2 regions of the Limnohabitans sp. Rim8 genome follow, and region 1 is predicted to be linked to the other one. Evidence: predicted binding sites of a transcription regulator. Region 1 holds the regulator's gene; the other holds the start of a gene.
What was found. The regulator HrcA, encoded in region 1, represses chaperone genes, less so after heat shock. The targets are predictions, from matches to a motif close to TTAGCACTCNNNNNNNNNGAGTGCTAA.

Region 1 (4,421 bases):
CCATGAATGTCCAAAAGCTGCTCGCCCAGCTCGCGCAGTTGCGTGGCGGTGGCCGGGCTGCCGTTGATCCAAGCGCGGCTTTTGCCAGCGGTGTCCACAGTGCGCCGCAGCAGCAAAGAAGCGTTGGTATCAAAGCCCGCCGTCTCAAGCCAAGTTTGAATCGCGGGCGTGGGGTCGAATTCGGCGCAAACCTCACATCGGCTGGCGCCTTCTCGCACCACGCCCGATTCGGCTCGGGCGCCCAATGCCAGTTGCAGCGCATCAATCAAGATGGATTTGCCGGCGCCCGTTTCCCCCGTCAGGACGCTGAAGCCTGGCGTCAAGTCAAGCTCTAAAGTCTGCACGATCACAAAGTCGCGCAAAGTGATGTGCGTCAGTGCCACGGCTTAAGCGCCCTCATTCCAGTGCATTTTTTTGCGCAAGGTGTCAAAGTAGTTCCAACCCGCAGGGTGCAAAAACCGCACCCTGTGCTCGGAGCGCTTGACGACAATCCGATCACCCAAAATCAGGTCGGCCAGCGACTGCATGTCGAAGTTGGCGCTGACATAACGCCCTGCCACGATCTCGATGCTGATCTCGGACGACTCGGGCAACACAATGGGCCGGTTAGACAGCGTGTGCGGTGCTATCGGGGCCATGACCCAGCCGCCGATTGCAGGGTGCATCAAAGGGCCACCCACCGACAAAGAATAGGCGGTGGAACCTGTGGGCGTGGCGATGATCAGTCCGTCGGCGCGTTGGTTTGAAACAAAACGGCCATCGACCTCGACCCGCAACTCCACCATGCCCGAGGTGCCGCCCCGGTTGACCACCACGTCGTTCATGGCCAAAGCGTTGAAAACGCTACGCTGGTCGCGCATGACGTGGGCCTGAAGCAGGCTGCGGTCTTCGGTTTGGTAGTGGCCCTGCAGCATGGGCAGCAACACATCCTGGTAGCTTTGCAAGGGGATGTCGGTGATGAAACCCAGTCGCCCTTGGTTGATGCCTATCAGCGGCAAATTGAACTGGGCCATCTGGCGGCCAATGCCCAGCATGGTGCCATCGCCCCCAATGACCAAGCCCAGATCACACTGTTTTCCAATCTCCGTCATCTCCAGCGCAGGGTACTGGTTCATACCTGTGTGCGAGGCCGTTTCTTGGTCCAGCACCACGTCGCAGCCTTGCCGCGTTAAGAACTGGGCCACGTCGTCCAGGGCGCGGCGCGAACTCTCCAGCGCCCCACCGTGAGCGGTGGTGTGGTATTTACCAAAAAGTGCAACGTGACGAAACTTGGATCTCATTCTCAAATTACATCATTAAAATGACCGCATGCTAGATGATCGTGCCAAGTTATTGCTCAAAGCCCTGGTTGAACGCTATATTGCGGATGGTCAGCCTGTGGGCTCTCGCACGCTCTCCAAGGCCTCGGGCCTTGACTGGTCGCCTGCCACTATCCGCAATGTCATGTCTGACCTTGAAGAGTTGGGGCTGATCGCCAGCCCCCACACTTCGGCCGGGCGCATCCCGACCAGCCGGGGCTACCGCCTGTTTGTGGACACCATGCTCACGGTGCAGCGCGATGGCCTCGAAACCCCCGCCCTGATTCCCGATCAGCCGCAAAAGGTGATCGCCAGCGCGGCCAACTTGCTGTCCAGCCTCTCACATTTTGTGGGCGTGGTCATGACGCCGCGCAGGCCGTCTGTTTTTCGGCATATCGAATTTTTACGTCTGTCTGAGCGGCGCTTATTGGTCATCATTGTCTCGCCCGAAGGCGATGTGCAAAACCGCATCTTGTTCACCGAGACCGATTACTCGCAAAGTCAGCTGATCGAAACGTCTAATTTTTTGAACACCCACTACGCTGGTATGGCCATCGAACAGGTGCGCAGCCGTGTGCAGCAAGAGTTGGTCAGCCTGCAAAGTGAAATCGCCACGCTCATGCAAGCGGCTGTTCAGGTCAGCACAGAAGCTTTGGCCGAAGACCAAAATGAGGTGGTCATTGCCGGTGAACGCAACCTTTTGTCGGTGAGTGACTTTTCCAGTGACATGGGCCATTTGCGCCGGGCGTTTGATCTGTTTGAACAGAAAACCCAGCTCATGCGCTTGCTGGACGTGTCCAGCCAAGCCGAAGGCGTTCGCATCTACATTGGCGGAGAAAGCCAGATCGTGCCCATGCAAGAGCTGTCGGTTGTTAGCGCGCCTTATGAGGTGGATGGCCAGGTTGTCGGCACTTTGGGCGTGATTGGCCCAACCCGTATGCCCTATGACCGTATGATCCAAATCGTCAACATCACCTCGCGCTTGGTGAGCAACGCTCTGAGCCAGTCCAAATAAGCGTTTGAGGCCCACTACAATCAAGTCTTCGGTTGGGGCGTTAGCTCAGTTGGTTAGAGCAGAGGACTCATAAACAACTTAAGAACTTAAGTTGTCTATAAATCCTCAATGAAATCAACGGGTTACAGCGCCACAGTTGTCAAAATTTGCTTCCACACCGCTTCCACACTTTGCTGAAAATTTAAGCAGTAAAGTTGGAGTGGCCCAGAGCCTAGAATCAGTATGTTTTAAGGGGCGTTAGCTCAGTTGGTTAGAGCAGAGGACTCATGAAAATTGTGCACCGAGGTAGGAAACTCTTCGTGTGAATGACGTCAAATTCGGTGAAAGCTAAGTGCAGTGATGCATACGCCAATGCCGAGCGAAGCTAGGTGCGAAAGCACCCTGAACGTGTAGAGACTAGACGGCGTCCACCTAAAGCGCAAGCCATGGTGAAGGCATAGTCCAGGGAGTAGTGAAAGCTACACAAACCAGAATCCTTTGGTCGACAGTTCAAGTCTGTCACGCCCTACCATTTATTACTCATGAACGGTTCTCTCAACCGTTCATGTATCCCGTTGCGGGCCTGTAATGGCGCCATTCCTGAAAAAGTCTCTTGGCCGTAGATGGCCGAGAAATCGGGAGTGGCCCATTTTTTGGCCCGAAATCTCTCTCTTTCTCTGTTTTCTCTTGGTCGTGCCCAAGAGGAAAGCCTAGGATTTATGCGGGTTCGGGCAAGGAAGTTTGATGTGAATCTTGCCCCTCATGATTGACCAGACAACAAAAAATCATCGTTGACTTGAGGTTACGGCAGAGCCCAACCAGGCTGATTGCGGAATACAACATGGACCGCCTCTAATGGCGGCTTAATCAAACACCGGTCGTATAGAGCGCGCTCACCTTCCAAGCCTAATCTTCAGCCACCTCAGGTATTCATTTCTTTCGCCACCAGCTTGACGATCCGAGCGCGAGATACTGCCCTGCGGGCCACCAAGGCCCCCTCGCCGGTCTGTTGTAACCATTCAAAAAAACGTTGACTGGCGTGTCGCGTCTGCGAGTCGTCTCGACAGTTGGCCAAGAAGGCGAATTGCATCTTCTGCACGTCATCCGCTACGAACACCCCAAAGGGGCCGCTCACCACCGTAGCGTCTGGAAATCCCAGAAGCGACGTAGCCTGGGTTTCCGTAGCGCCCCGGTGACAGGCGATCAAATGCAATGGCCCATGCGCAGAAGTCAGCAACTCGATACGCTGATGATCCTCTAGGAAGGGCCTTCCCACTAACTCGCGCGCGGCGGCCACGCCGAACGCGGCCGGAATTGCGTGAACCACAACTGCAACGTCTTTGCCATCCAGCTTGACCACCACGCCTCCGTCCACGGCCTTGGCACCTTTGAGCCCACTCAAGGCCGTTTTGAGCGTCGACTCCATAGCCATTTTTCGTTGACGGAAGTCAAGTCGAGTCCAATCCAGGGCTGCGCCAACATCAAAGCGCGCCGATGCGCCAGCCAACACACCCCGTTGTGCCAGCGAGATCAGGGCATCCGAGAGCGCCTCGAATACACGCTTTTTCGCATCAGCCACGGTTTTAACCTCGCCGCCGCGAAAGGCCGTCTGCCGCGAAAGATAGTCCTGAAAGCGCCGGTTGCGTTTGCCTGCCGCTCCCTTGGCATCGGCCACGTTCGGCAGCGCTACTAGGCGCACCTTGGCCTGCGCCGAGCGAAGGCCCTCCATGTACTCCGCATGGCAAATGCCGATATCCTGCTTGCCTGCGGCCCAACCCGCATTGCCGTTTGACAGAACAATGAGTACATCGCAATCGCGAACAGCCTGTAGACAGGTATCCCAACTGTCTTGTGTGCCTCCGGCCGGCGGTGCGTCTTCGTTGATCCAGACCTCGAACAGCCTTCTCCCCAGCACGTGGGCGGATTCGATTTCGGCCTTCAGTTCCTTTCGTAGGTCAGTCAGTTTGGACTTTGTACCTGTGGGGAACGCGTCGAGACATCGGCTGGACAGCATTACTTTTATGAGTGATTTAGCCAAGAAGCACTCCTGATTGATTGTCTACTGATTGACAGTACGCAATTCGGGATGCCGACGTCAGCTAGCAAGCATTCCGTGCTCGTCACTACCA
Region 2 (4,421 bases), on a different contig from region 1:
ATGCACTCTGTGGTCAACATCAAAGAGGCCACAGACGCTGCGTTTTGCAATGCAGTGCGTGTCACTTTGGTGGGGTCCAAGATGCCCATTTCGATCATGTCGCCGTAGGTGTCGTTGGCCGCGTTGAAGCCAAAGTTGCCTTTGCCAGCCATGACTGCGTTAACGACCACCGATGGCTCGCCGCCAGCGTTGTAAACGATTTCGCGCAAAGGCGCTTCGATGGCTTTGAGCACCAGCTTGATGCCGGCGTCTTGGTCAGCGTTGTCTCCTTTGATGGTGCCAGCAGCCTGACGTGCACGCAGCAATGCCACGCCGCCGCCAGCCACGATGCCTTCTTCCACAGCAGCGCGGGTGGCGTGCAGGGCGTCTTCAACGCGGGCTTTCTTTTCTTTCATCTCGACTTCGGTGGCAGCGCCAACCTTGATCACGGCCACACCGCCAGCCAACTTGGCCACGCGCTCTTGCAGCTTCTCGCGGTCGTAATCAGATGTGGCTTCTTCGATTTGCACGCGCACTTGCTTGACGCGGGCTTCGATGTCGATCGCAGCGCCAGCGCCGTCGATGATGATGGTGTTTTCCTTGCCCACTTCGATGCGCTTGGCTTGACCCAGATCTGCCAAAGTCACTTTTTCGAGCGTCAGGCCGACTTCTTCAGCGATCACTTTGCCGCCGGTCAGGATGGCGATGTCTTCCAACATGGCTTTGCGACGGTCACCAAAGCCTGGAGCCTTGACGGCGACAACCTTCAAGATGCCACGGATGGTGTTGACCACCAAAGTAGCCAAGGCTTCGCCTTCGACTTCTTCGGCAATGATCAACAAAGGACGGCCAGCTTTGGCAACGGCTTCCAGTGTGGGCAGCAGATCGCGGATGTTGCTGATCTTTTTGTCGAACAACAACACAAAGGGGTTGTCCAGCAAAGCGGCTTGCTTTTCGGGGTTGTTGATGAAGTAAGGCGACAGGTAGCCGCGGTCAAACTGCATGCCTTCGACGATGTCGAGTTCGTTGTCCAAAGACTTGCCGTCTTCGACAGTGATCACGCCTTCTTTGCCCACTTTGTCCATGGCTTTGGCAATGATGTCGCCGATGCTGTGGTCGCTGTTGGCAGAGATCGAACCGACTTGGGCGATTTCTTTGGTGGTGGTGGTGGCCTTGGTGGCCTTCTTCAGCTCTTCGATCAGGGCAGTCACTGCCTTGTCGATGCCGCGCTTCAGATCCATCGGGTTCATGCCGGCGGCCACGTACTTCATGCCTTCGCGCACGATGGCTTGGGCCAGCACGGTGGCGGTTGTTGTGCCGTCACCTGCGTTGTCAGAAGTCTTGGAAGCGACTTCCTTGACCATCTGCGCGCCCATGTTTTGCAGTTTGTCTTTGAGTTCGATTTCCTTGGCCACGGACACACCGTCCTTGGTCACGGTGGGGGCGCCGAAAGAACGCTCCAGAACCACGTTGCGACCCTTAGGGCCCAAAGTCACTTTGACCGCGTTGGCCAAAATGTTCACGCCTTCAACCATGCGTGCGCGGGCTTCGCCGCCGAAAATTACGTCTTTTGCTGCCATTTTGATAGCTCCTGAATTAAATTGATTTGATCAGTTGAGGACAGAGCGAACGGGCGCATCGCGCATCGTTCGCTCTGTCCCGCAAGTTATTCGACTACTGCGAACAGGTCTTCTTCTTTCATGACCAACAGCTCGTCGCCACCGACCTTGACGGTCTGGCCGCTGTACTTGCCGAACAACACGCGGTCGCCGACTTTGACGCTCAGGGCTTTGGTCTCGCCTTTGTCATTGGTTTTGCCGGGGCCAACGGCCAAGACTTCGCCTTGATCTGGCTTTTCTGCAGCCGAATCGGGAATCACGATGCCCGAGGCTGTTTTGGTTTCGCTTTCGATACGCTTGACGATCACGCGATCGCCCAAAGGACGCAGTTTCATGGAATCTCCTGAATTGAAACAAGGGTTGAAAAACAAAAGCACCTGTTTGGGTGCTGCTGAAATCTGAAGGGCGTGTGATTGTTAGCACTCATCCCTATCGAGTGCTAATGATAAGGGCTTTTTGGGGCGTTTCAAGACCCCGGTCGCAAACAAGTCGAGGGTTTCTAGTGGCAACGGATGGTTTCGGGCTGCTGTTGCTGCAGGCAGAGCAAGTAGCCGTCCACCAAATCGGTGCTGATGTCACCCGCAAAAAGGTGCAGGTTCTGGCTTTCGGTGAACAGGCTGTTGACGGGTAAATGTTCGCTGTTATACAGAATGATGTGCGTGTTTTGCATCCGGGCGTTGTGCAGATGCGCGGGGGAGGTGTGCAGCCAGGCCATGCGCGCGTCCACAAACAAAACCGCGAGTTCTGGGCCTATCTCCATCAAATCCAGTGGGTGGGTCATGACGGTAACGCAGGACCATGTGCTGAGATGGCTGAGGGCCGGTGTCATGTGTGCGCCGTCGTGCAGCACATAAATTTGTGCAACGGGGTGCGCAGGCACCAAGCCGATGGTGCTGACGCCCTGCTTTTGGCAATAGTCGTTCAGGGAGGTGGACAGAATGCGGCGGTGACCACCTTGGGTGACGAAGGCTTTAAAGACCCCGTTTTGGACCATGCGCTGTACGGTGCCCACCGACAGGCCGAGAACTTTGGCGGCTTGGCTCGTGCTGAAGTAATTTTGTGGATTTTGTGGTGTTTTCATGTGCTTGTTCCCAAGGTTGTGAGCTTCGTTGAAATTGGGTTTTTTGGCCTTTTTGAATCGTAGGCCAAGCCACGTTGGCAAGGTGCCTTGTTGAACCGGTAGTCGGGCAGAAGAAAACCGGTAAAGCGTTTGAGGCTGAGCGTTCAGGGCTTTGCGTGGGTTCAAGGCAAAATCTCCCCCATGTTGAGTTGGTTTCGTTTTTTTTCTCGTTGGCCTCTTTGGGCCTTGCATGCCCTTGGGGGTGTGGGCGGTTGGCTGGCCTGGATTTTTTCGGGAACTTACCGTCGCCGTTTTTTGGACAACGCCAAACAGGCAGGTCTTGACTGGCGAGCCGTATGGGGGGCTGTGGGGCAAGCGGGCCGCATGACAGCCGAGTTGCCGCGTTTGTGGCTCGGGCGCACGCCGCCTTTGGAGTGGGCCGATGACCGTGCTGCAGCTGAGGCTTATGCACAAGGGCAGGGGGTGTTGTTTTTGACGCCTCACATGGGTTGCTTTGAAATCACGGCGCAGGCTTTGGCGCTGAGATTTGGCGCCCAACACGGCCAATTGACGGTGCTGTACCGCCCTGCACGCTACGCGGCCTTGAATGAGGTGATGGCTTTGGCCCGCAATCGGCCGGGTTTGCAGGCCGTGCCCACCACCTTGGCTGGTGTGCGGCAGATGATCAAGGCTTTGCGGGCTGGCGAAGCGGTGGGCTTGTTGCCTGACCAGGTGCCACCTGAGGGCATGGGACAGTGGGCCCCTTACTTTGGCAAACAGGCCTACACCATGACCTTGGCTGCGAGGCTGGCTTTGCAAACCGGTGCCCATGTGGTGCTGATTTGGGGTGAGCGGTTGCCTTGGGGTCGTGGGTATCGGTTGCACACACGCACCTTGGGCCACGATTTGTCGTCCGATCTGAACACGGCGGTGGTGCAAATCAACCAAGCGATGGAGGGCATGGTGCTGGCCTGCCCACAACAGCATTTGTGGGGCTATGCCCGTTACAAGGCCCCGCGCCAGGATTCGTGATGCGTTGGGTCCCTCTTTTCATGCGCTTTTTGGCGATTTGGCCTTTGCCGCTTTTGCGGACTTTGGGGTGGTTGTTGGGCCATGTCTTGTTTGCCTTCGCCCATTCAAGACGGCACATTGTTCAGGTCAATTTGGGCTTGTGTTTCCCGCAACTCAGCGCAGCGCAGCGTGGGCACCTGGCCAGGCGTCATTTTGTGGTTTTGATGCAGTCATTGATAGATCGCTCATGGCTTTGGCATGGATCTGAGGAGGTGTTGCGCAGGCGCTTGTCGGTCAAGGGTGATGTCAGTCCTTTGCAGGGGGCCGAGCCCGTGGTGATGCTGGCCCCGCATTTTGTGGGCATGGACGCAGGCGGGACCGTATTGACCATGTTGCAGGGCGTGTCCATGGCCAGCATCTACACGCGGCAGCGCAACCCGATTCTGGACGAGTGGGTGCGGCAAGGGCGCAACCGGTCGGGGCGCATCAAGTTGTTTTTCAGGCAACAAGGGGTCAAGCAAATCGTGTCCGGTCTGCGAGAGGGCGACAAGTTGTACCTTTTGCCCGATATGGATTTTGGCCGTGAGGACTCGGTTTTCGTGCCTTTTTATGGCCTTCAAGCGGCCACGGTGCCGTCTTTGTCACGTTTTGCGCGTTTGGGGCGTGCCAGAGTGCTGATGGTGGCCACCCGGTTGACGCCGCAGGGGTATGGCTTGGAGGTGGGGCCTGTTTGGCCAGATTTCCCGACGGCG

Region 2: the regulator HrcA is predicted to act here: its motif matches at 2,015-2,041, upstream of groES (co-chaperone GroES).

What each region holds. Positions count from the first base shown of each region.
Region 1 is NZ_CALPTI020000022.1:22,017-26,437, reverse strand. Features, by position in the region: gene recN (DNA repair protein RecN) at 1-383, opposite strand, end outside; gene Q1M54_RS13315 (NAD kinase) at 387-1,280, opposite strand; gene hrcA (heat-inducible transcriptional repressor HrcA) at 1,309-2,313, shown strand; gene Q1M54_RS13305 (DUF4062 domain-containing protein) at 3,215-4,330, opposite strand; gene Q1M54_RS13300 (DUF2326 domain-containing protein) at 4,416-4,421, opposite strand, start outside.
Region 2 is NZ_CALPTI020000012.1:47,007-51,427, forward strand. Features, by position in the region: gene groL (chaperonin GroEL) at 1-1,559, opposite strand, end outside; gene groES (co-chaperone GroES) at 1,646-1,933, opposite strand; gene Q1M54_RS09870 (helix-turn-helix domain-containing protein) at 2,098-2,679, opposite strand; gene Q1M54_RS09875 (lysophospholipid acyltransferase family protein) at 2,860-3,690, shown strand; gene Q1M54_RS09880 (lipid A biosynthesis acyltransferase) at 3,690-4,421, shown strand, end outside.